2 regions of the Streptomyces kryoterrae genome follow, and region 2 is predicted to be linked to the other one. Evidence: riboswitches for the same ligand, from Rfam matches in the RefSeq annotation. Region 2 holds a riboswitch; the other holds the start of a gene.
What was found. A riboswitch is a leader RNA that binds a small molecule or an ion and turns the genes downstream of it on or off. The one in region 2 is predicted to bind glycine.
Positions count from the first base shown of each region.

Region 1: another riboswitch for glycine. It lies ahead of gcvP (aminomethyl-transferring glycine dehydrogenase); the one in region 2 lies ahead of gcvT (glycine cleavage system aminomethyltransferase GcvT).

Region 1 is NZ_CM133358.1:8,596,469-8,608,152, forward strand. It holds gene ACW4TU_RS38200 (DUF881 domain-containing protein) at 1-661, shown strand, start outside; gene ACW4TU_RS38205 (small basic family protein) at 658-990, shown strand; gene ACW4TU_RS38210 (DUF881 domain-containing protein) at 996-1,889, shown strand; gene ACW4TU_RS38215 (FHA domain-containing protein) at 2,020-2,913, shown strand; gene ftsR (transcriptional regulator FtsR) at 2,958-3,692, shown strand; gene ACW4TU_RS38225 (bifunctional nuclease family protein) at 3,778-4,251, shown strand; gene ACW4TU_RS38230 (MerR family transcriptional regulator) at 4,535-5,218, shown strand; gene ACW4TU_RS38235 (DNA polymerase IV) at 5,273-6,730, shown strand; gene ACW4TU_RS38240 (PRC-barrel domain-containing protein) at 6,652-7,023, opposite strand; glycine riboswitch at 7,136-7,230, shown strand; gene gcvP (aminomethyl-transferring glycine dehydrogenase) at 7,411-10,296, shown strand; gene ACW4TU_RS38250 (DUF5999 family protein) at 10,439-10,633, opposite strand; gene ACW4TU_RS38255 (hypothetical protein) at 11,009-11,593, opposite strand.
Region 2 is NZ_CM133358.1:2,979,029-2,990,712, reverse strand. It holds gene glyA (serine hydroxymethyltransferase) at 1-427, opposite strand, end outside; gene gcvH (glycine cleavage system protein GcvH) at 464-841, opposite strand; gene gcvT (glycine cleavage system aminomethyltransferase GcvT) at 1,000-2,118, opposite strand; glycine riboswitch at 2,153-2,280, opposite strand; glycine riboswitch at 2,281-2,381, opposite strand; gene ACW4TU_RS12520 (AAA family ATPase) at 2,602-3,282, shown strand; gene ACW4TU_RS12515 (enhanced serine sensitivity protein SseB) at 3,376-4,176, shown strand; gene ACW4TU_RS12510 (enhanced serine sensitivity protein SseB C-terminal domain-containing protein) at 4,333-5,145, shown strand; gene ACW4TU_RS12505 (ABC transporter permease) at 5,569-6,567, shown strand; gene ACW4TU_RS12500 (ABC transporter substrate-binding protein) at 6,625-8,376, shown strand; gene ACW4TU_RS12495 (ABC transporter permease) at 8,446-9,453, shown strand; gene ACW4TU_RS12490 (ABC transporter ATP-binding protein) at 9,450-10,541, shown strand; gene ACW4TU_RS12485 (ABC transporter ATP-binding protein) at 10,538-11,684, shown strand, end outside.

The sequences.
Region 1 (11,684 bases), 5.6 Mb from region 2:
AGCGGCCCCCGTGATCGCCAAGGAGCGGGAAGAGCTGATCGACCGCATCGACCGGGAGACCGAGTCGGCCGACAAGCTGGAGAAGACGGTCGACCAGCTGCGCGACGACGTGAGCGCGCGGCAGCGTGCGGCGCTGAAGTCGGAGGGCGGCGGTGAACAGGCCGACCTGGTGGGCATCCTGTCAGGGGCGACCGAGGTGCACGGGCCGGGTGTCAAACTCGTCGTGGACGATGCGAAAGAAGCCGACAGCGGTGCCGGCGGGGATGCGCGGGAGACATCCGGGTTCTCCGACACCGGGCGGGTGCGCGACCGGGACATGCAGCGGGTGGTGAACGGGCTGTGGCAGTCGGGTGCCGAGGCCATCGCCATCAACGGGCAGCGGCTGACGGCGCTGTCGGCGATCCGGGCCGCGGGAGACGCGATACTGGTCGACAACAAGCCGCTGGTGCCGCCGTACACGGTGCTCGCGGTGGGGGACGGCAAGCGGCTGAGCAGCAGGTTCCAGGACAGCGCCGACGGACTGTATCTGCACGCGCTGCAGGAGAACTTCGACATCCGGACCAGCATCTCCGTGGAGAGCGACCTCCGGCTGCCCGCCGCACCGAGCGTGATCGTACGTACAGCACAGCCGAGAACAGAGACAGAGAAGGGCACATCGTGATCGCGGTACTGGGCCTCGTCGTGGGCGTCGTGGCGGGGTTGTTGGTCCGGCCCGAGGTGCCGGCGGTCGTGGAGCCTTACCTTCCCATCGCCGTCGTCGCGGCCCTGGACGCCGTGTTCGGCGGTCTGCGGGCGATGCTTGACGGGATCTTCGTCGACAAGGTCTTCGTGGTGTCGTTCCTGTCGAACGTCGTCGTGGCCGCGCTGATCGTCTTCCTGGGCGACAAGCTGGGCGTCGGCGCCCAGTTGTCCACCGGTGTCGTCGTGGTCCTCGGCATCCGTATCTTCTCCAATGCCGCGGCGATCCGCCGGCACGTCTTCCGGGCCTGACGCCGATGAGTGACAACGACAAGAACGACGCGAGCGACAAGCACCCCGAGGCGGGCGAGAAACGATTGCGCGAGGAACTGCCCGAGGAGGTCCCTGCCAAGCCCGCGGAGTCCTCGGACGCGCAGGCCCTTGACGTGGGGGCCGCGGTGGACGACGAGGAGACCGAGGCGTCCCTGACCGGCCGTCAGCGGCTGGGGAAGGGGCTGTGGCCGCCGCGGGTGACCCGGGCCCAACTCATCGTCGCTCTGCTGCTGTTCGGGCTGGGATTCGGGCTGGCGGTGCAGGTCGCGTCCACCAGTGACAACGACGGGGCGCTGCGCGGTGCGCGTCAGGAAGATCTCGTACGCATTCTTGATGAACTGGATGACCGTACGCAGCGTCTTGAGGACGAGAAGCGAGGTCTCGAAGATCAGCGGACCGAGTTGGAGAACAGCTCGGACCAGGCTGAGGAGGCCCGGAAGCAGACGGTCGAGAAGGAGCGCCAACTGGGCATCCTGGCGGGCACGGTGGCCGCGCAGGGGCCCGGGATCACGCTGACCATCGAGGACACGAAGGGAACGGTCGAAGCCGACATGCTGCTCGACGCGATCCAGGAGTTGCGTGCGGCCGGTGCCGAGGCGATCCAGGTCAACGGTGTACGGGTTGTCGCGGGAACCTTTCTGGCGGACGAGGACGGTGGGGGAGTGAGCGTCGACGGGAACAAGATCGACACTCCCTATCGTTTCAAGGTCATCGGCAAGCCGCAGGACCTCGAGCCGGCGCTCAACATCCCCGGAGGTGTGGTGCAGACTCTGGAGAAGGAGCAGGCCACGGTTACCGTGGAGCGGGTGGGCAAGATCGTCGTGGACGCCTTGCGAGCGGCGAAGCAGCCTGACTACGCTCGGTCGTCCTCCCAGTGAACCGGGGGTGCATGGGGGCTGTCCGGGGAGGGCATGAGGTTGCGGGGGGTCGGCGCACCGAATGGGTGGTGCGTGGTGGAAACTGTCAGGTGGCGACGGACGTTGTGAAGATGTCCGGGTCTACCGGTAGGTGCAGTCAGGGTTCGTCCTGCCCCACGGGCGGGTCTGTTTCGGTCAAGGGGAATCGCCCGTGAAGTTGTTTGCGAAGTTGTTCGGCAAGAGCGCGCGAGAGGGCAACAGCGACAACGCGACAGCCCGCCATCGCGCACAGCCCGACGCGGACGGCCAGCGTCCGCTGTTCCGGGATCAGGTCGGCGGTCCGGGCGGTGACGTTCCTGGAGGTCAGGGCGCGCCGTCTGTTGACCCTGCCCAGTCCGGGCGCATAGGTTTCGGGGAACCGTCAACCTCAAGTTCGGGTGGAGAGTTTTCCTCCGATCCGTATGCGTCCCATGCCCCGGCGGGGCAGCCGCGGCAGGAGGATCCGTCGATGTCGGCCCTGGTGTGTACGAGGTGCGGTAACCGCAACGCGGAGAACAGCCGCTTCTGTTCCAACTGTGGTGCGCCGCTGCGGGCCGGGGTCACTCCCGAGCGTCCGTCGGAGACGACGTCCACGATCTCCATCTCCGGCATCGAGGCGTACGACGCCGAGGTCACCGGTCAGACACAGATGCCGATGCTCTCGCCCGAGGCGCAGGCCGCGGTGGACGCGCTGCCGCTCGGGTCGGCACTTCTGGTGGTGCGCCGTGGCCCGAACTCGGGCAGTCGTTTCCTCCTGGACAGTGAGCTGACCACGGCCGGGCGTCATCCACAGAGCGACATCTTCCTGGACGACGTGACCGTGTCGCGTCGGCACGTGGAGTTCCGCCGGGGCCAGGACGGCTTGTTCACGGTCGCCGACGTGGGCAGCCTCAACGGCACCTACGTCAACCGCGAGCGGATCGACCAGGTCGCCCTGTCGAACGGTGACGAGGTTCAGATCGGCAAGTACCGACTGGTGTTCTATGCGAGCCAGCGGGGCTACTGACCCTCCTCCGGACTGAGTCCGGGGGGATTCCCCAGGGAAGGTCCATGCTTCAAACACCGAGCGGCGGTGCCGGACACGGCATCGCCGCCGCGGACAGTGGGCTGATGAGCATCGGCACAGTGCTGAACGCCCTGCGCGACGAGTTCCCCGAAGTCACCATCTCCAAGATCCGATTCCTGGAGTCGGAGGGGCTCATCGAGCCGCAGCGGACACCGTCGGGGTACCGCAAGTTCAGTCCGGAGGACGTCGAGCGTCTCGGCCATGTCCTGAGAATGCAGCGGGACCACTATCTGCCGCTCAAGGTGATCAGGGAGTACCTGGACGCCATGGGGCGTGGGGAGGCTGTCCCGCTCCCCACCGTGGGCCGGCAGCGGGACGGTGAGCCGGTTCTGGAGGCGGAAGGACCCACCGCGGTCCGGATCGGCCGCGCCGAGCTGCTCGCCGCCGCCGAGATCGGTGACGAGGAACTCGAGGAGTGGCAGTCGTACGGGCTGGTCGCGCCGCTGCCGGACGGTGCGTACGACGCGGAGACGGTCACCGTCGCCGCGCTCGTCGCCGAGCTGGGGCGGTTCGGGATCGAGCCGCGGCATCTGCGGGTGATGAAGGCCGCCGCCGACCGCGAGGCCGGCCTGGTCGACCAGGTGGTGGCTCCCCTCAAGCGCCATCGCAATCCGCAGACCAGGGCCCTCGCGGAGGCGCGCAGCAAGGAACTGTCGGGGCTCACGGTGAAGCTGCACGCGGCCCTGGTGCGGATCGCGCTGGGAGTGCGGCAGCCCTGAGCGCGGAGGGTCGCCGGAGGGCGGATCGGTCACCCGTTCCGTGCCCGACTACCCAAACATCCCGGGCACGGCCTAGGGTTGCTGTGTGAACGAGCTCGATGTCGTAGGTGTCCGGGTCGAAATGCCCTCCAACCAACCGATCGTGCTCCTGCGTGAAGTGGGAGGCGACCGCTACCTTCCCATCTGGATCGGACCGGGTGAGGCGACGGCGATCGCCTTCGCCCAGCAGGGCATGGCCCCCGCACGACCGCTGACCCACGACCTGTTCAAGGACGTGCTGGAGGCCGTCGGCCAGGAGCTCACCGAGGTGCGCATCACGGACCTGCGCGAGGGTGTCTTCTACGCGGAGCTGGTGTTCGCCAGCGGAGTCGAGGTGAGCGCCCGTCCGTCCGACGCCATAGCGCTGGCGCTGCGTACCGGTACGCCGATCTACGGCAGCGACGGAGTACTTGACGACGCAGGGATCGCGATCCCGGACGAGCAGGAGGACGAGGTGGAGAAGTTCCGCGAGTTCCTCGACCAGATCTCTCCCGAGGACTTCGGGACCAACAGCCAGTGAGCCGCGACAGCGACGGCTGACGAGGCTCGGGCCGCCCCACGGACCCACTGGTCGGTGGGGCGCGTCTTTTGGCCCGCGATGTCACGGATGATGGCAATTGTCAGCGGCGTGTGAGAGCGTCCTGCGGCCGACGCGGAGCACATTCGGCTAGCCTTTCCCCGCGGTGGGGTACGGGAAACCACTCCTTGGGTGATTATCACTCGGCGTGCCGAGTGTGGCGATCGTTGACGCACCCCTGGTGACTGCCTACCGTCGAGAAGGCAGTTCAAGGACGGAGGTCGGCGTGAGAAGCAGCGGCGACGGTACGGCTGGGGGTGCCCCCGGACGCGGTCTGGGGGAGAGCGGCCCGTACCCTCCCCCAGACTCTCGGCTCCGCTCGAGCTGGGGGAACCCTCATCACGGCAGCGCGGCCGATCACGTTCCACAGCGGCCGACGGCTGTAACAGGCAGCGGAGGGGCGACTTCCATGGCGTCCGAGGAGATCGGCTACCGCGGCCCGACGGCGTGCGCGGCGGCCGGCATCACCTACCGGCAGTTGGACTACTGGGCGCGCACCGGCCTGGTCGAGCCGAGCGTGCGGCCCGCGCACGGATCGGGGACGCAGCGGCTCTACAGCTTCCGGGACGTTGTGGTCCTGAAGATCGTCAAGCGCTTTCTCGACACCGGTGTCTCGCTGCAGAACATCCGTACGGCGGTCCAGCATCTCCGGGCGTGTGAGTTCCGGGATCTGGAGCGGATGACGCTGATGAGCGACGGCGCGACGGTCTACGAGTGCACTTCCCCCGACGAGGTGCACGCGCTGCTCCAGGGCGGGCAGGGCATTTTCGGTATCGCCGTCGGCGTGGTGTGGCGGGATGTGGAAAGCGCTCTCTCGCAGTTGCACGGGGAGCGCGTCGACACCGGCGAGACGCTCGTCGGGCTCAATCCCACGGACGAACTGGCGCGGCGGCGCAACCGGGCGGTCTGAGCGGCGCTCCTGGGTTCCGGGGCATTGTCAGTGGCGTAGGGCAGCATCGGTGATGTGAGAAACGCGCCCACGATCCTGCATCTCGACATGGACGCCTTCTTCGCCTCGGCGGAGCAGGCGTCCAAGCCGAGTCTGCGTGGGAAGGCCGTTGTCGTGGGCGGGCTCGGGCCGCGCGGGGTGGTGGCCACCGCGTCGTACGAGGCCCGTGTGTTCGGGGTGCACTCCGCGATGCCGATGGCGCAGGCGCGCAGACTCGCGCCGAACGCCGCCTATCTCGTGCCCCGGGGCGGGTTCTACAAGGTGATCAGCGAGCAGGTCATGGGGCTCCTGCACGCCCTGTCGCCCCTGGTGGAGCCATTGAGCCTGGACGAGGCGTTCGTGGACCTGGAGGCCGGTGAGGCGGCCTGGGACGAGGCGTCGGCGCGGCTTGCCGGTACCAGGCTGCGCGCGGACATACGAGCGGTCACGGGGCTCACGGGATCGGTGGGGCTCGCCGCCTCCAAGATGCTCGCGAAGATCGCCTCGGAGCAGGCCAAGCCGGACGGGCTGGTCGTGATCGAACCGGGGACCGAGCGGGCGCTGCTCGGGCCCATGTCGGTGCGGACCCTGCCGGGGGTCGGCCCGGCGACCGGGGACCATCTGCGGCGGGCCGGCATCAGCACGGTCGACGAACTGGCCGAGGCGGGCGAGGCCGAACTCGTACGGCTGCTGGGGAAGGCGCACGGTCACGCGCTGTACGCGATGGCGCTGGCGCACGACGAGCGGCCCGTGGTGTCCGCGCGGGAGACCAAGTCCGTGTCGGTCGAGGACACCTACGACGTGGACATCCACGACCGGGTCCGGGTGGGGACGGAGGTGCAGCGGTTGGCGGACCGGTGTGTGCGTCGGCTGCGCGGTGCCGGGCTGTCCGGGCGGACCATCGTCCTCAAGGTGCGGCGGTACGACTTCTCCACGCTGACCCGGTCCGAGACGCTCCGGGGGCCCACGGACGACCCCGGGGTGGTGCGGGAGGCGGCGGCCCGGCTCCTGGAGGCGGTGGACACCACCGGGGGAGTCCGGCTGCTCGGGGTCGGGGTGAGCGGCCTCGCCGACTACACGCAGGAGGATCTGTTCGCCCAGGCCGCCGGGGAGTTGGCGGCACTCGAGCCGGTGGAGGAGGCCGAGCGCGAGGGTGGGGAACGGCAGGAGGAGCAGCCCGTCGAGCGGCACTGGACCACCGGGCACGACGTACGGCATGCCGACTTCGGGCATGGATGGGTGCAGGGGAGTGGGCTGGGGCGGGTCACCGTCCGGTTCGAGACGCCGGAAGCGGAACAGCCGGGGCGGGTGCGTACGTTCCGGACCGACGATCCCGCACTGGAGCCGGCGGACCCGCTGCCGTTGGTGACCCTCGCGCCGCGAGGACCCGACGGTCCGGATGAGGAGTTGTCGGATCAGGCGTCCTCCGTGCCCGCCAGCCTGCCGAAGTCGTGGTCCGGGAACGGGGGAGGGGGCGCCACGTCGAGGCCGTAGTGGTGGTAGAGCTGCAGTTCCTGCTCGGGGGAGAGGTGGCGGCCCACGCCGAAGTCGGGAGCGTCCTTGATCAGAGCCCGCTCGAAGGGGATGCGCAGTGTGCCGTCGACCAGTTCGCTGGGTTCCAGGGGCACGAAGGCGTCCCTGCTGAACAGCCCTGTCCTTATGGCCGCCCACTCCGGCACTCCGGTCGCGTCGTCGAGATAGATCTCGTCGATCGTGCCGATCTTGGCGCCGTTGCGGTCGAAGGCCTTGCGGCCGATCAGGTTGCGCGGATCGATGTCGGTCTGCACGGGCCCTCCCAATGGTCGCAAATCATCCGTAAGCACTACAAAAGAGTACTTCGGGGAAGGCGGCCACTCGAAGGTGTGTGTGAGGCCCGCTGATAGGCTGGCCAGTGGCTGCTGACCCCGTGCGGGAGAGTCCTCCGGAACCTCGGAGGGCGCCGAAGGAGCAAATCCTCCCCGGAATCTCTCAGGCCCCTGTACCGCACGGACGAGGTCACTCTGGAAAGAAGAGCGGAAGCCGACGGCTTTCGCTCTCACCGACGGTGAAAGCCGGGACGTCAGTGCGTTGGCGGCCCGGTGAAGCTCTCAGGTTGAGATGACAGAGGGGGAGGCCGTTCGGGCACCCCTGCCGTGGTGCCCCTCGAAGGTCGCGACGACCAGGAGGCCTCCGTAATGACCGCCCACCGCACTCCGCTCGCCGTACTCGAACAGGGAACGCCCTTCGAGCGGCGTCATATCGGGCCGGACCACGAGGACCGGGCCAAGATGCTCGCGCAGGTCGGATACGGCTCGCTCGACGAGCTGACGGCCGCCGCGGTCCCGGATGTGATCAGGAACGCCGACGCCCTCGATCTGCCGGGTGCCCGTACCGAGGCCGAGGTGCTGGCCGAGCTGCGGTCGCTGGCCGACCGGAACCAGGTGCTGGCGTCCATGATCGGACTCGGGTACTACGGGACCTTCACCCCGCCGGTCATCCTGCGGAACGTGATGGAGAACCCCGCCTGGTACACCGCGTACACGCCGTACCAGCCGGAGATCTCGCAGGGGCGCCTCGAAGCGCTGCTGAACTTCCAGACGATGGTCGCCGACCTCACCGGGCTGCCCACCTCCGGTGCCTCGCTGCTCGACGAGGGCACCGCTGCCGCCGAGGCGATGGCGCTGTCGCGGCGCATGGGCAAGAACAAGAAGGGGCTCTTCCTCGTCGACGCGGACGCCCTGCCGCAGACCATCGCCGTGATCGAGACACGTGCCGAGCCCGTCGGTGTCGAGGTCGTCGTCGCCGACCTGAGCGCGGGCATCCCGGACGACATCGCCGGGCGCGAGATCAACGGTGTGCTCCTTCAGTACCCGGGCGCCTCTGGTGCCGTACGGGATCTGAAGCCCGTCGTCGAGCAGGCGCACGGGCTCGGCGCCGTGGTCACCGTCGCCGCCGACCTGCTCGCCCTGACGCTGCTGACCTCGCCCGGTGAGTTCGGCGCGGACATCGCGGTCGGCACTACCCAGCGGTTCGGCGTGCCGATGGGCTTCGGCGGGCCGCACGCCGGATACATGGCCGTGCGCGAGCAGTTCGCGCGCAGCCTGCCCGGGCGGCTCGTGGGTGTCTCCGTGGACGCGGACGGGCACAAGGCGTACCGGCTGGCCCTGCAGACGCGGGAGCAGCACATCCGCCGCGAGAAGGCGACCAGCAACATCTGTACGGCCCAGGTCCTGCTGGCCGTGATGGCAGGCATGTACGCCGTCCACCACGGGCCCAAGGGGCTGCGGACCATCGCCCGGCGCACCCACCGGTACGCCACGATCCTCGCCGCGGGGCTGACGGCGGGCGGCGTCGAGGTCGTCCACGGGGCCTACTTCGACACGCTCACCGTGCGGGTGCCCGGCAAGGCCGGCGAGGTCGCCGCCGCCGCGAGGGAACACGGGGTCAATGTGCACCTCGTCGACGCCGACCGGCTGTCCGTCTCCTGCGACGAGACCACCAACCGGGCTCAACTGGGCGCCGTGTGGACCGCGTTCGGGGTCGAGGGCGACATCGAGGCGCTCGACGCGGACGCCGAGGACACGCTGCCGGAGGCGCTGCTGCGCACCGACGAGATCCTCACGCACCCCGTCTTCCACGAGTACCACTCCGAGACCGCGATGCTGCGCTACCTGCGCCGGCTCGCCGACCGTGACTACGCGCTCGACCGGGGCATGATCCCGCTGGGCTCGTGCACCATGAAGCTCAACGCGACCACGGAGATGGAGCCGGTCACCTGGCCCGAGTTCGGCCAGCTGCACCCCTTCGCGCCCGCCGAGCAGGCGCAGGGCTACCTCACGCTCATCCGTGAACTGGAGGAGCAGCTCGCCGAGGTCACCGGGTACGACAAGGTGTCGCTCCAGCCGAACGCCGGTTCGCAGGGCGAGCTGGCCGGGCTGCTCGCCGTACGCGGATACCACCGTGCCAACGGCGATGAGCAGCGGACGGTCTGTCTGATCCCGTCGTCCGCGCACGGGACCAACGCGGCCAGTGCCGTCATGGCCGGCATGAAGGTCGTCGTCGTGAAGACCGCCGGGGACGGTGAGATCGACGTCGAGGATCTGCGGGCGAAGATCGAGCAGTACCGGGACGAGCTTTCGGTTCTGATGATCACGTACCCGTCCACGCACGGTGTGTTCGAGGAGCATGTCGCCGACATCTGCGCCCAGGTGCACGAGGCCGGCGGGCAGGTGTACGTCGACGGGGCCAACCTCAACGCGCTGGTGGGGCTTGCCAAGCCGGGGCACTTCGGCGGGGATGTCTCGCACCTGAATCTGCACAAGACGTTCTGCATCCCGCACGGGGGCGGCGGTCCCGGCGTGGGCCCGGTGGGGGTACGGGAGCACCTCGCACCCTATCTGCCCAACCACCCCCTGCAGCCCGCGGCCGGGCCCGAGACCGGTGTGGGGCCGATCTCGGCGGCGCCCTGGGGTTCCGCGGGCATTCTGCCGATCTCGTGGGCGTACGTCCGGCTGATGGGCGGTGACGGTCTCAAGCGGGCCACACAGGTGGCCGTGCTGAGCGCCAACTACATCGCCAAGCGGCTGGAGCCGCACTACCCGGTGCTCTACACCGGGCCCGGTGGGCTGGTCGCGCACGAGTGCATCATCGATCTGCGGCCGATCAGCAAGGCGACGGGCGTGAGCGTCGACGACATCGCCAAGCGGCTGATCGACTACGGCTTCCACGCGCCGACGATGTCGTTCCCGGTGGCCGGGACGCTGATGATCGAGCCGACCGAGTCCGAGGACCTGGGGGAGCTGGACCGGTTCTGCGCGGCGATGATCGCCATTCGCGGTGAGATCGAGAAGGTCGGCGCGGGCGGCTGGCCGGCCGGCGACAACCCGCTGCGGAACGCCCCGCACACCGCCGCCGCGCTCGGCGGGGAGTGGACGCACGCCTACACGCGCGAGGAGGCGGTCTTCCCGGCCGGGGTCTCGGCGGCGGACAAGTACTGGCCGCCGGTGCGCCGGATCGACCAGGCCTTCGGTGACCGGAACCTGGTCTGTTCCTGCCCGCCGCTGGACGCCTACGAGGAGTAGTCACCCTCGGACATGCGTCGGGGCCGGTTCGCAGCAGGTGTCTGCGGGCCGGCCCCTCTTCGTCTGTTCAGTTGTTCGGGCAGTCGCTGCGGGCAGTCGCTCCTGACGTCGGGAGGCTGCCCTTCGTCCGTGTGCGCGGCCGTCAGGCTGCCGTCATCGCCGCTGGGCGGTGCGGGGCGATGATCTGACCGTCGGGCAGGAGCTCACCGGTGTCCTCGAAGAGGAGGACGCCATTGCACAGCAGGCTCCATCCCTGTTCCGGGTGGTGCGCCATGAGTCGGGCTGACTCCCGGTCGGTGGAGTGAGCTGTCGGGCACGGCGGCTGGTGCTGGCACATTGATGGGATCTTTCGCTCTGTCATGGAGTGTGAGATGGCTGTGGTGTCTGTTTTGCGGCTCGAAGCACTGTTCATGGCCGCTCCCCGTTGTGATAAATCGTTTCGAACCCAGTGTTGCCCCACGGGCGTCAATCCGCAGGTATTTAGCCGTACCACTTCTCACAGGTTCAAGACGCATCACCCGGGCGGACGGTTCAGCCCAACTGGGCTGTCCCTTTGGGTGGTTCCTGATGGCCGGATAGGGCTAGTCCGGGCGGGGGCAAACCCTTGGCGGCTCGTACGAGCGTAATCGCGCGCGAAAGAGCAACGTACCCCGCCGCCGGGAATTCGGCGGCGGGGTACGTGGGAATACGGAGAGTGTCGTCTCGTGTGCGGTCAGGCGGGGGAACTCAGCAGCGGGGCCGGAGTCACCCGATGGGTCAGCACCGGCAGCAGTTCGGCGACCCGGTGTGGACGGTGGGCCGCGATACCCGGCGGGGCCGGCGCCAGCGGGACGAGCAGGTCGGTCGCGGCGGGGTGGCCCTCGGCTCCGTCGGCGGTGATGTCGCCGTGCAGCCAGAGCGTGAGCATGTACAGCCCTGGGACGGACAGCAGGCGCGCCTGGTAGGGCTGCTTCATCGTCTCGGCCTGGCGCAGGGCGCGCTCGGTGGAGGCGATGTAGGGCCCCTCGAAGAAGTGCGAGAAGGCCCAGCCGTCGGGGGTCAGCATGGTCTCGGCCGCGGCCACCGCGCGGTCGCCGGCGCGGATCAGGAAGCGCCACCCGGTCAGCCGGGTCGCGGACGTGCCCTCGGGGGTGATCCGGTCCAGGACGTGCACGGGCAACGGGAGTTCGGGGGCGGTCGGCCCCTGGGCGTTGCGAAGGGCTGGGGTGCGGGCCTCGCGGACGGCGGTGGGGGAACCGAGTGCCGCGAGGACGGTGCGCAGTGCGGGTGCGGGAGCCGGGGGGACATGCAGGGGCATGGTGGAACGCCTCTCATTCGACAGGCACGGTGGCGCGAGGGCGGGGGCGGACGGCGCTGTCTGCTCTCGAAATCTCTCGGGGCCGAAGAGG
Region 2 (11,684 bases):
CCACGTCGAACTGCTTGCCGGAGAAGTTCAGCCGCATCCCGTGGGTGAGGTGGCCGCCGTGGGCCAGGTCCAGGCCGAGGATGGTGTCGCCGGGCTGGGCCAGCGCGAACAGCGCGGCCTGGTTGGCGGAGGCGCCCGAGTGCGGCTGCACGTTGGCGTACTCGGCGCCGAACAGCTCCTTGACCCGGTCGATCGCGATCTGCTCGGCGACGTCGACGTGCTCGCAGCCGCCGTAGTAGCGGCGGCCGGGGTAGCCCTCGGCGTACTTGTTGGTGAGAACCGAGCCCTGGGCCTCCATGACCGCGACCGGAGCGAAGTTCTCCGAGGCGATCATCTCCAGGGTGGACTGCTGGCGGTTCAGCTCGGCGTCGACGGCGGCGGCGATGTCGGGGTCGAGCTCGTGCAGGGGAGTGTTCAGAAGCGACATGGGGTCAGTACGTCCTTACGTCCTTGTGCCTGGGGCTCAGCTGCCGGAGAACGCGGTGTACTCGTCCGCGGAGAGCAGGTCGCCCGGCTCCTGGGAGACGCGCACCCTGAAGAGCCAACCGCCTTCGAACGGGGCGGAGTTCACCAGCGACGGGTCGTTGGAGACGTCCTCGTTGACCTCGGTGACCTCACCGGTGACCGGGGAGTACAGGTCGCTGACGGACTTGGTCGACTCCAGCTCACCGCAGGTCTCACCCGCGGTCACCGCGGCACCGACCTCGGGAAGCTGGACGTACACGACATCGCCGAGCGCGTTGGCCGCGTGCTCGGTGATACCGACCGTCGAGACGCCGTTCTCGGCGCCCGACAGCCACTCGTGCTCCTTGCTGTAGCGCAGCTGCTGGGGGTTGCTCATGGCCTGAATTCTCCTGTACGCGGGGGACTGGTCATGCATGGGGTGCTACGCAGGGAAACTGCCTGCCCGTCAGCGGGCAGGACACGGGATAGGAGACACGGGATACGGGATCGGGTTGCGTCTGACGCCGGAGCGGCCGGCCGGGACGACAGCCGTGGCTACTTCCGGCGCCTGTAGAAGGGCAGCGCCACGACCTCGTACGGCTCGTGGCTGCCCCGGATGTCCACGCCCACGCCCGCCGTGCCCGGCGCCGAGTGCGTGGCGTCGACGTACGCCATCGCGATCGGCTTCCCGAGCGTGGGGGAGGGGGCGCCCGAGGTGACCTCGCCGATCACCCGGCCGCCGGCGACGACCGCGTACCCGGCGCGCGGGACACGCCGGCCCTCGGCGACCAGGCCGACGAGTACCCGCGGCGGCTCGTACGAAGCGCGCTCGGCGGCCTCGCGCAGGGCCGCGCGGCCCACGAAGTCGCCCGCCTTCTCGAACTTGACGACCCGGCCGAGGCCGGCGTCGAAGGGGGTGAGGGAGGTGGTCAGCTCGTGCCCGTACAGCGGCATGCCCGCCTCCAGGCGCAGCGTGTCCCGGCAGGACAGACCGCAGGGGACGAGCCCGGCGGGGGTGCCCGCGTCGGTCAGCGCCTGCCACACCTTCTCCGCGTCAGCCGGCGCCACGAACAGCTCGAAGCCGTCCTCGCCGGTGTATCCGGTGCGCGCGATCAGGGCGGGGACGCCGGCGACCGTGCCGGGCAGACCCGCGTAGTACTTCAGGCCGTCGAGATCGGCGTCGGTGAGGGCGGCGAGGATGCCGGGGGCCTCCGGGCCCTGGACGGCGATCAGCGCGTACGCGTCCCGGTCGTCGCGGACCAGCGCGTCGAAGCCGTCGGACCGCTCGACGAGGGCGTCCAGCACGACCTGCGCGTTGCCGGCGTTGGCCACGACCAGGTACTCGGTCTCGGCCAGGCGGTAGACGATCAGGTCGTCGAGGATGCCGCCGTCGGCCCGGCAGATCATGGTGTAGCGGGCGCGCCCGACGGCGACGGAGGCGATGTTGCCGACCAGCGCGTAGTCCAGCAGAGCGGCGGCCTCCGCCCCCGTCACGGTGATCTCGCCCATGTGGGAGAGGTCGAAGAGGCCGGCCTTCGTGCGCACGGCCAGATGCTCGTCGCGCTCGGAGGCGTACCGCAGGGGCATGTCCCAGCCGGCGAAGTCGGTCATGGTGGCGCCGAGCGAACGATGCAGGGCATCGAGCGCGGTCGTACGCGGAGGGGTGCTGCTCATCGGTAGTGCTCCCAGGGCATGACGGCGAGGTCGTTCCTCCCCATCTGTCATCGGAACCTGAGAGGTTCGTCGTGACCGGAAGCGTGAAAACGCAGGTCACTGACTTGCACCTTGGGTGGAGCCACTGGTCACGACGACCCGCGGCCCGCTTTTCAGATGTGCCTCGCCCGCGCGGTAACGGGGCCTGAGAGATTCAAGGGAGGGACTTGCTCCTTCGGCGCCCGGGTACCCATAGGTGCCCGGAACTCTCCCGCGCGGATTCAAGCGGCCGGTATGCAGTTGGCGGGCACATCATCGCACGCATTCCCCCGGCACGGCAGGGGGACCCTTCACAGGGGGGACACAGCCCCGCCGCAGGGGCGCATATCGCCCTGTAGCAGGCCTGTTGCAGTAAGCGGACCCAACCGAGAGGCGCCGCGTATTACCTTCTCTTTACACTCGACGGGGACGGTACTTCCCGACCCCCATGGGAGGACGATCACGGTGAACAGGACTACGGCGTACGCGACGGCCTCGGCCCTCGCGCTGACCGACGCGCTGCCCAACCAGCCGGCCGCCCCGGCCCGGGAGGCGTGCGCCGCGCGCCCGGAACCCGTGATCCGCGACCTGCGGGAGCGCTCGGGCCACAGCCCGCACGGCCTCACCTTCGGCGCCCGCGACCTCGTCGTGGTCACCGGCCTGCCCGGCAGCGGCAAGTCCACGCTGATGCGCCGGGCGGTGCGCGCCACCGGCATCGACTCCCAGAACACCCGCGACCACTGGGACGCCCGTACGCCCTCCTTCCTCCCGTACGCCGTCTACCGCCCCCTCGTCCGCCTCGCCCACTACGCAGGACTGCGCCGCGCCCTGCGCTCCGGCGCCGGCGTCGTCGTGCACGACTGCGGTACGCAGGCCTGGGTGCGCGGCTGGCTGGCCCGCGAGGCCCGCCGCCGGGGCGGCACCCTGCATCTGCTCCTCCTCGACGTCACCCCGGACGAGGCACTGGAGGGCCAGCGCGAACGCGGCCGGGGCGTCTCGCGGTACGCGTTCCTGCGTCACCGCCAGGCCGCCTCGCGGCTGCTGCGTTCGGTGGAGAAGGGGAATCTGCCGGAGGGCTGCGGCTCGGCGGTGCTGATCGACCGCGACGCGGCGGACATCCTGCGCAGGATCGACTTCGCGGACTGACCACCGTGGTCGCCGGGGCCGGTTAGGGTTTTGCTCATTAAGGGACTCCCACCCAGGGACTCATGACAGCGGTTCACAGCAGGCGGTAGGCAGATGGACATCCCGGCGGACTTTCCCCCGGACTTTCCCGGGGGCTTCCCCGCACAGGCACACCCGCACTCGCACGGCGGGTGGCCCGGCAACGAGCTGGAGGAGGTGCTCTCGGCCTCCCTCGGGGTCCCCGGCGCGGGCGCCCGTATCGTCGAGGTCCTCGGCCGCAGCTTCGTCTGGGTCCCCCTCCCGTCCGGCGGCGGCCCCTACACCGGCCCCCTCGACCTGCCCACGATGGACATCCAGGGCCAGGCGTACGTGCCGGTCTTCAGCTCGGAGGAACAGTTCCGGCAGGTCGTCGGCGGCCATGTGTCGTACACCGTGGCCCCCGCCGTCGAGTTCGCCCGGGGCCTGCCGCCCCAGGTCGGCATCGCCGTGAACCCGGACGGCATGGTCGGCGTCCCGCTGCCCCCGCAGGCCGTGGCCCAGCTCTGCCGCTCCGGCCGCACCGTCCTCGACGGCGTCGGCGGCGGACGGGTCCGCCTCTACGAGCCCGACTGGCAGGAGGACCCGGTCGCCTTCCTCACCGCCGCGGCGACGGAGTTCGCGGGCACGGGCGTGGTCCGGACGGCCCGCCGCTGCCTGGCGGCGATCGAAACGGCCGCCCCCGTCATGTTCGTCGGCGTCGAACTCTCCCCCTGGGACCCGCTGGCCCGCACCATCCCGATGGACGCCCTGGCCAGAGCACTGGGCCACACACCCTCCCCCTGGCCGGTGAACCTGGTCTTCCTGGACATAGCCCAGGACCCGGTGACGGACTGGCTGCGGGAGCGGGTCCGCCCCTTCTACCAACACGGCTACTGAAAGCGCCCCCAAGGCACGCGGAGACCTCCGCGACCAGCCACGAACCACCCGCACTCCGCCGACAACACCAGGCCCCGAGCTCTCACCGGCCTACCCTGCGGAGCGCCTAAGCTAAGAAGCGCACAACTCGGTCAGGGTTACGAAGGGTCGGTAATGGTGAGCGCGTCGGGCACGGCCGCGGCCGGTCAGGTCGAGCACATGCTGCGCCAAGTCACGCCCGGGCGTTACGACGCCTACGAGGCGCTCCTGCGCGCCCTCGCGACCCCGTCCTCCGGCCGGATCTGGATGCTGCTCTGGCACGGCCAGGCCGGCTCCCCCGACGCGCAGTACGGAAACATGCAGGTCGACGGGTACGGCTACGCGCCCTGTGTCACCTCCGCCCAGGAACTGTCGGTCAGCGGCTGGAACAGGTCGTACGAGGTCGTCGACGGCCTCGACGTGGCCCGCACCCTCTACCCGGACCAGTACGGCCTCTGGCTCAACCCGCACTCCCCGGGTGGCGGCGTCGGCATCCCCTGGCTCGACCTGCGCCGGATCGCGGCGGGCCTGGAGCGCCAGCCCGCCGGCCCGCTGCGGCTGGCCGAACCCGGCATCGAGATCCCGCAGTTCTACGCCCTCCTCTCGCAGAACGCCCACCGCACCCCGGCGGTCCGCTCCCTGCGCCGCGCCTGGGTGCAGCCGGCGCTCGGCGCGCCGTATCTGGCCATCGGGCTGGACGTGTACGACACGTCGCCGCCCGCCGTGGACTCGGTGCGCGCGATGATGCAGCAGTCGATCGGCGCGGTCCCCGACGGGCTGCCGGTGTCGACGGTCGCGATGTCGGACGAGCGGGACCCGGTCGTGATGTGGCTGCGCGCGAACGCCCGGCCGTTCTACGACCGGGAGGCGCACGCGATCGCCGCGCCGCCCCAGACCCCGCAGGCTCCGGCCGGTGGATACGGGTATCCGCCGGCGCGGGGTCGTTACTGAGTGGATCTTCACACGTACGGCCGAACTCACGCGCCACGGTCTCCGCGCGTAGATAGCGACGGATAGTCGCGATAGGGTTTGGATGTCCCTTCTGTACCAACTGCGCCGCGTCCGAGGGGCGTTACCCGCTGTTCGGATAACGGAATCCACAGGACAGCATCACGTTTGCGCATACTTTCGCCGACAGGTCTTTCACGTGATCGCCGAATCACTGAAGACTCGCCTGTCAGACGATGGGGTCATCGATCCTGCGGTCGGCAGCGCATGGCTAAGTCGACTAATCAGCACGGATCGTCAGCAGGAACGAACAGTCGGTTACCCGGGCCGCACCATCTGCGGCCCGTACCCGGCGAGCAAGTGAATCAAGCCGCAGACAGCGGCAGGCGTAGGCCGGTCACCACCGGCGAGAGGGGTCGGGTCACTGTGACCGCACCGATCGAGACCACCGCAGCGGCAACCGAGGTACAGCCGGAGGCTGTGCTCGTCGGTGCCGGCAAGGGGCAGATCGAGGGCCGTTCCCTGGGGCAGATCGCCTGGTCCCGGTTCAAGAGGGACAAGGTGGCGGTCGCCGGTGGCGTCATCGTCATCCTGCTGGTCCTGGTCGCGGTCCTCTCCCGGCCCATCCAGGCGCTGTTCGGCCTCGATCCCAACGCCTTCAACCAGGATCTGATCGACCCCAACAGCTCCCTTCCCACGAGCGGCTTCGGCGGCATGAGCTGGGACCACCCGCTCGGTGTCGAGCCGAAGTTCGGGCGCGACATCGCCACCCGCATCATCGAGGGCTCCTGGGTCTCGCTGGTCGTCGCGTTCGGCGCGACGATCCTGTCCAACGTGATCGGCACGGTCCTCGGTGTGGTGGCCGGCTACTACGGTGGACGGGTCGACACGGTCATCAGCCGACTGATGGACACCTTCCTGGCCTTCCCCCTCCTGCTCTTCGCCATCGCCATCTCCGCCACGCTCCAGGGCGGCGCGTTCGGCCTTGAGGGGCTGCCGCTCCACATCAGCGTGCTGATCTTCATCATCGGTTTCTTCAACTGGCCCTACCTGGGACGCATCGTCCGCGGCCAGACCCTGGCCCTGCGCGAGCGCGAGTTCGTCGACGCCTCCCGGGGGATGGGCGCGAAGGGGCCGTACATCCTCTTCCGCGAGCTGCTCCCGAACCTGGTCGGCCCGATCATCGTCTACTCGACGCTGCTCATTCCGACCAACATCCTCTTCGAGGCCAGCCTGAGCTTCCTGGGCGTCGGCATCCAGCCCCCGCAGGCGTCATGGGGCGGGATGATCAGCGAGGCCGTCACCTACTACGAGGTCGATCCGCAGTTCCTGATCGTGCCCGGCCTCGCGATCTTCGTCACCGTGCTGGCGTTCAACCTGCTCGGCGACGGTCTCCGCGACGCTCTCGACCCGCGCAGCCGCTGATCAGCGGCTGCGCCGAGAGTCCATCAAGATTTCCAACAATGGAGGAAGCAGACCATCATGCGAAGGTCAGCGCTGGCCGCGGTTGCGGCCATCGGTTCTGTGAGCCTGCTGCTTGCAGGCTGCAGCAAAGCCGATGACAACGAGGGCAATGACGGAACGAAGTCGGCTGGGGCCAACGCAGCGACCAAGGACGTCGTCAACGCCTCGACCAAGAAGGGCGGGACGGTCACCTACGAGTACTCCGACGTCCCGGACTCCTTCGACCCGGGCAACACGTACTACGCGTTCATGTACAACCTCAGCCGGCTGTACGCCCGCCCGCTGATGACCTTCACGCCCGGCGCGGGCGAGAAGGGCAACGAGCTGGTCCCGGACCTCGCGGCGAGCCCGGGTGTGCCGACCGACGGCGGCAAGACCTGGACGTACAAGCTGCGTTCGGGCCTGAAGTACCAGGACGGCACGGCGATCACGTCGAAGGACGTGAAGTATGCCGTGGAGCGCTCCAACTTCGCGCGTGACGTGCTCTCCCTCGGCCCGAACTACTTCCAGCAGTTCCTGGCCGGCGGCGACAAGTACAAGGGTCCCTACAAGGACAAGAGCGCCGGGGGCCTGGCCTCCATCGAGACGCCGGACGACACCACGGTCGTCTTCAAGCTCAACCGCGCCTTCCAGGAGTTCGACTACCTGGTCGCCACGCCGCAGACGGCTCCGGTGCCGCAGGCCAAGGACACCGGTGTCGACTACGTCAAGAGCATCGTGTCCTCGGGCTCGTACCAGTTCGAGAGCTACCAGGACGGCAAGCAGGTCACCCTCGTCCGCAACAAGAACTGGGACGCGTCGACCGACCCGCTGCGCAAGCAGTACCCGGACAAGATCGTCGTCAAGCTGAAGGTCAACGCCGAGACGATCGACCAGGACGTCCTGGCCGGTAACGCCATCGACCTGGGCGGTACGGGTGTCCAGGCCGCGACGCAGGCAAAGGTCGTCAACTCCGCCGACCTGAAGGCCAACACCGACAACGCCTATGGTGGCCGTCTCGTCTACCTGGCGATCAACACCAAGCTCGCGCCGTTCGACAACGTCGCCTGCCGCAAGGCCGTCGAGTACGCGGTCGACAAGGTCTCGGTGCAGACCGCCGAGGGCGGCCCGATCCGCGGTGACATCGCCACCACCGTCCTCCCGCCCGACATCCCCGGCTACGCGAAGTCGGACGTCTACGCCACCACCGGCAACAAGGGCGACGTGGCCAAGGCCAAGGAGCAGCTCCAGGCCTGCGGCAAGACGACGATCAGCACGAACATCTCCGCGCGCAGCGACCGCCCGGCGGAGATCGACGCGGCCACCGCGATCATCAACTCGCTGAAGGCCGCCGGCATCAACGCCAGCCTGAAGCAGTACCCGTCGGGCAAGTACTTCACCGACAACGCGGGTGTCCCCGAGTTCGACAAGAAGAACAACATCGGTCTGATGATGATGCAGTGGGGTGCCGACTGGCCTTCCGGCTACGGCTTCCTGCAGCAGATCCTGCACGGTGACGCGATCGGCGCGTCCGGCAACACCAACCTGTCGCAGCTCGACAACCCCGATGTCAACAAGACGCTGGAGACGGCGATCGGCACCGAGGACAAGGCGGCGCGTGACGCCCAGTACACCGAGGTCGACAAGAAGGCCATGGACGAGGCAGCCCTCGTTCCGCTGACCTACTTCAAGGTCCTGCTGTACCGCCCGGCCGGCTTCACCAACCTCGTCTCCTCCTCGGCCTTCAGCGGTCAGTACGACTACCTCAACATCGGCACGACCAAGAAGTAGCCCCGGAAGGCAGGTGAAGGCATTGGTGCCCGCGGGCTTAGCGGCCCGCGGGCACCAGCGCCGGTCCCCGTGATCTCGTACATCCTCCGCCGGATGGCCGCGGCAGTGATCCTGCTGCTGGTCGTCACCGCGGTCACCTTCGCCATCTTCTTCGTACTGCCGCGGTTCGCCGGTCAGACCGCCGACTCGCTGGCCCAGCAGTACATCGGGAAGAACCCGTCGGCGGCCGATATCGCCGCGGTCAAGCACAACCTGGGACTGGACCAGCCCCTCTACGCCCAGTTCTGGCACTTCATCAAGGGGATCGTGGTCGGTGCCACCTACGACCTCGGCCCCACCACGGCGCACTGCGACGCGCCCTGCTTCGGCTACTCCTTCAAGACCCACCAGGCGGTCTGGCCGGAGCTCACCTCCCGCATTCCGGTGACGGTCTCGCTGGCCGCCGGTGCAGCGGTGCTCTGGCTGGTGTCGGGTGTCACGGCCGGTGTGGTCTCCGCGCTCAAGCCGCGCTCGTTCCTCGACCGCACCTTCATGGGCATCGCCCTCGCCGGCGTCTCGCTGCCCATGTTCTTCACGGGCAACCTCGCACTGCTGCTCTTCACCTACCAGTGGCCGATCTTCGGGCGCACGTACGTCCCGTTCACCGAGAACCCCGCGGAATGGGCCAACACCCTCTTCCCCGCGTGGTGCTCGCTCGCTCTCCTCTACTCCGCCATCTACGCGCGGCTCACCCGCTCGGGCATGCTGGAGACGATGAACGAGGACTACATCCGTACGGCACGCTCCAAGGGCCTGCGTGAGCGCAAGGTCGTGGTCAAGCACGGACTGCGGGCCGCCCTGACCCCGATCATCACGATCTTCGGCATGGACCTCGGTCTGCTGCTCGGCGGAGCCGTGATCACCGAGAGCGTGTTCTCGCTGCCCGGCATCGGCCAGTACGCGGTACAGGGCATCACCGACAACGACCTGCCCAAGATCCTCGGTGTCACCCTGCTCGCCGCTCTCTTCGTCGTGATCGCAAATCTTCTGGTGGACCTGCTCTACGCGGCCGCCGACCCGCGGGTGAGGCTCTCGTGACCGAACTGTCCAGGACCGGCGCCGCGGTGGGCGAACCCTCGCCCTCGAACGCGCCCAGTGCCTTCCTCGAAGTCCGCGACCTCAAGGTCCACTTCCCGACCGACGACGGCCTGGTCAAGTCCGTCGACGGACTCAGCTTCCAGCTGGAGAAGGGCAGGACCCTCTCCATCGTCGGCGAGTCCGGCTCCGGCAAGTCCGTCACCTCGCTGGCCATCATGGGCCTGCACCGGCTCGGGGCACGCGGCAAGAACGTGCAGATGTCCGGTGAGATCTGGCTGGACGGCAAGGAACTGGTCGGCGCCGCCCCGGACGAGGTGCGCAAGCTGCGGGGCCGTGAGATGGCGATGATCTTCCAGGATCCGCTGTCCGCGATGCACCCGTACTACACGATCGGCAACCAGATCGTGGAGGCGTACCGCGTCCACCACGACGTCAGCAAGAAGGTGGCCCGCACCCGGGCGATCGAGATGCTCGACCGGGTCGGCATCCCCGAGCCCAACAAGCGCGTCGACGGCTATCCGCACGAGTTCTCCGGCGGTATGCGCCAGCGCGCGATGATCGCGATGGCGCTGGTCAACAACCCCGAACTGCTCATCGCGGACGAGCCGACCACCGCCCTGGACGTGACCGTCCAGGCGCAGATCCTCGACCTGATCCGGGACCTGCAGAAGGAGTTCGGCTCCGCGGTCGTCCTCATTACCCATGACCTCGGCGTGGTCGCCGAGATCGCCGACGAGGTCCTGGTGATGTACGGCGGCCGGTGCGTGGAGCGCGGTCCGGTCGACGAGATCTTCGAGCAGCCGCAGCACCCGTACACCTGGGGTCTGCTCGGTTCCATGCCCCGCATCGACCGGGAGACCTCCGACCGGCTCATCCCCGTCAAGGGCCAGCCGCCGAGCCTCATCAACGTCCCCTCGGGCTGCGCCTTCCACCCGCGCTGCCCGTACGCGGACATTCCCAAGGGCGACGTCACCCGTACCGTGCGCCCGGAGCTCCAGCAGGTCGCCGGCGGGCACTTCTCCGCCTGTCACCTCTCGCCGGAGGACCGTACGCGGATCTGGACCGAAGAGATTGCGCCGAAGCTGTGAGTACTGCATCCTCCCGGGGGACGACCCCCGGACCCCCAGCAGAAGAGCAGGTCGGCCGGGACAGTCGGCGCGACCTGGCCACCGACGAGCGTGAGGTACTGCTCAAGGTCGAGGGCCTGGTCAAGCACTTCCCCATCAAGAAGGGGATCCTGCAGCGTCAGGTCGGCGCGGTGAAGGCCGTCGACGGCATCGACTTCGAGGTGCGCAAGGGCGAGACCCTCGGCGTGGTCGGCGAGTCGGGCTGCGGCAAGTCGACCATGGGCCGGGTCATCACCCGCCTCCAGGAACCGACCGCCGGCTCGATCCACTTCGAGGGCCAGGACATCACCCGGCTGAACGCGGCCGGGATGCGTCCGCTGCGGCGGGACATCCAGATGATCTTCCAGGACCCGTACGGCTCCCTGAACCCGCGTCACACCATCGGCTCGATCGTCTCGGCGCCCTTCCGGCTCCAGGGCGTGGAGCCGGAGGGCGGGGTGAAGAAGGAGGTCCAGCGCCTCCTGGAGCTGGTGGGCCTGAGCCCCGAGCACTTCAACCGCTACCCGCACGAGTTCTCCGGCGGCCAGCGCCAGCGCATCGGCATCGCTCGTGCGCTCGCCCTGAAGCCGAAGCTGGTCGTGGCGGACGAGCCGGTGTCCGCGCTGGACGTGTCGATCCAGGCGCAGGTCGTGAACCTGATGGACGACCTCCAGAAGGAACTCGGCCTGACCTACGTGATCATCGCGCACGACCTGTCCGTCGTACGCCATGTCTCGGACCGGATCGCCGTGATGTACCTCGGCAAGATCGTCGAACTCGCCGACCGGTCCTCCCTGTACGAGGCGCCGATGCACCCGTACACCAAGGCCCTGATGTCGGCGGTGCCGGTACCGGACCCCAAGCGCCGGGGCGCCAAGAGCGAGCGCATCCTGCTCAAGGGCGATGTCCCGTCGCCGATCGCGCCGCCGAGCGGCTGCCGCTTCCACACCCGGTGCTGGAAGGCGACGGAGATCTGCAAAACGACCGAGCCCCCGCTCCTGGAGCTGAGGCCCGGCCAGCAGGTCGCCTGCCACCACCCGGAGAACGCGGCGGACCAGGCCCCGCAGGACACCGAACTGCTGACGGCGGCCCGGGAGGCGGTGGAGCTGGTACCGGACTCGGTGG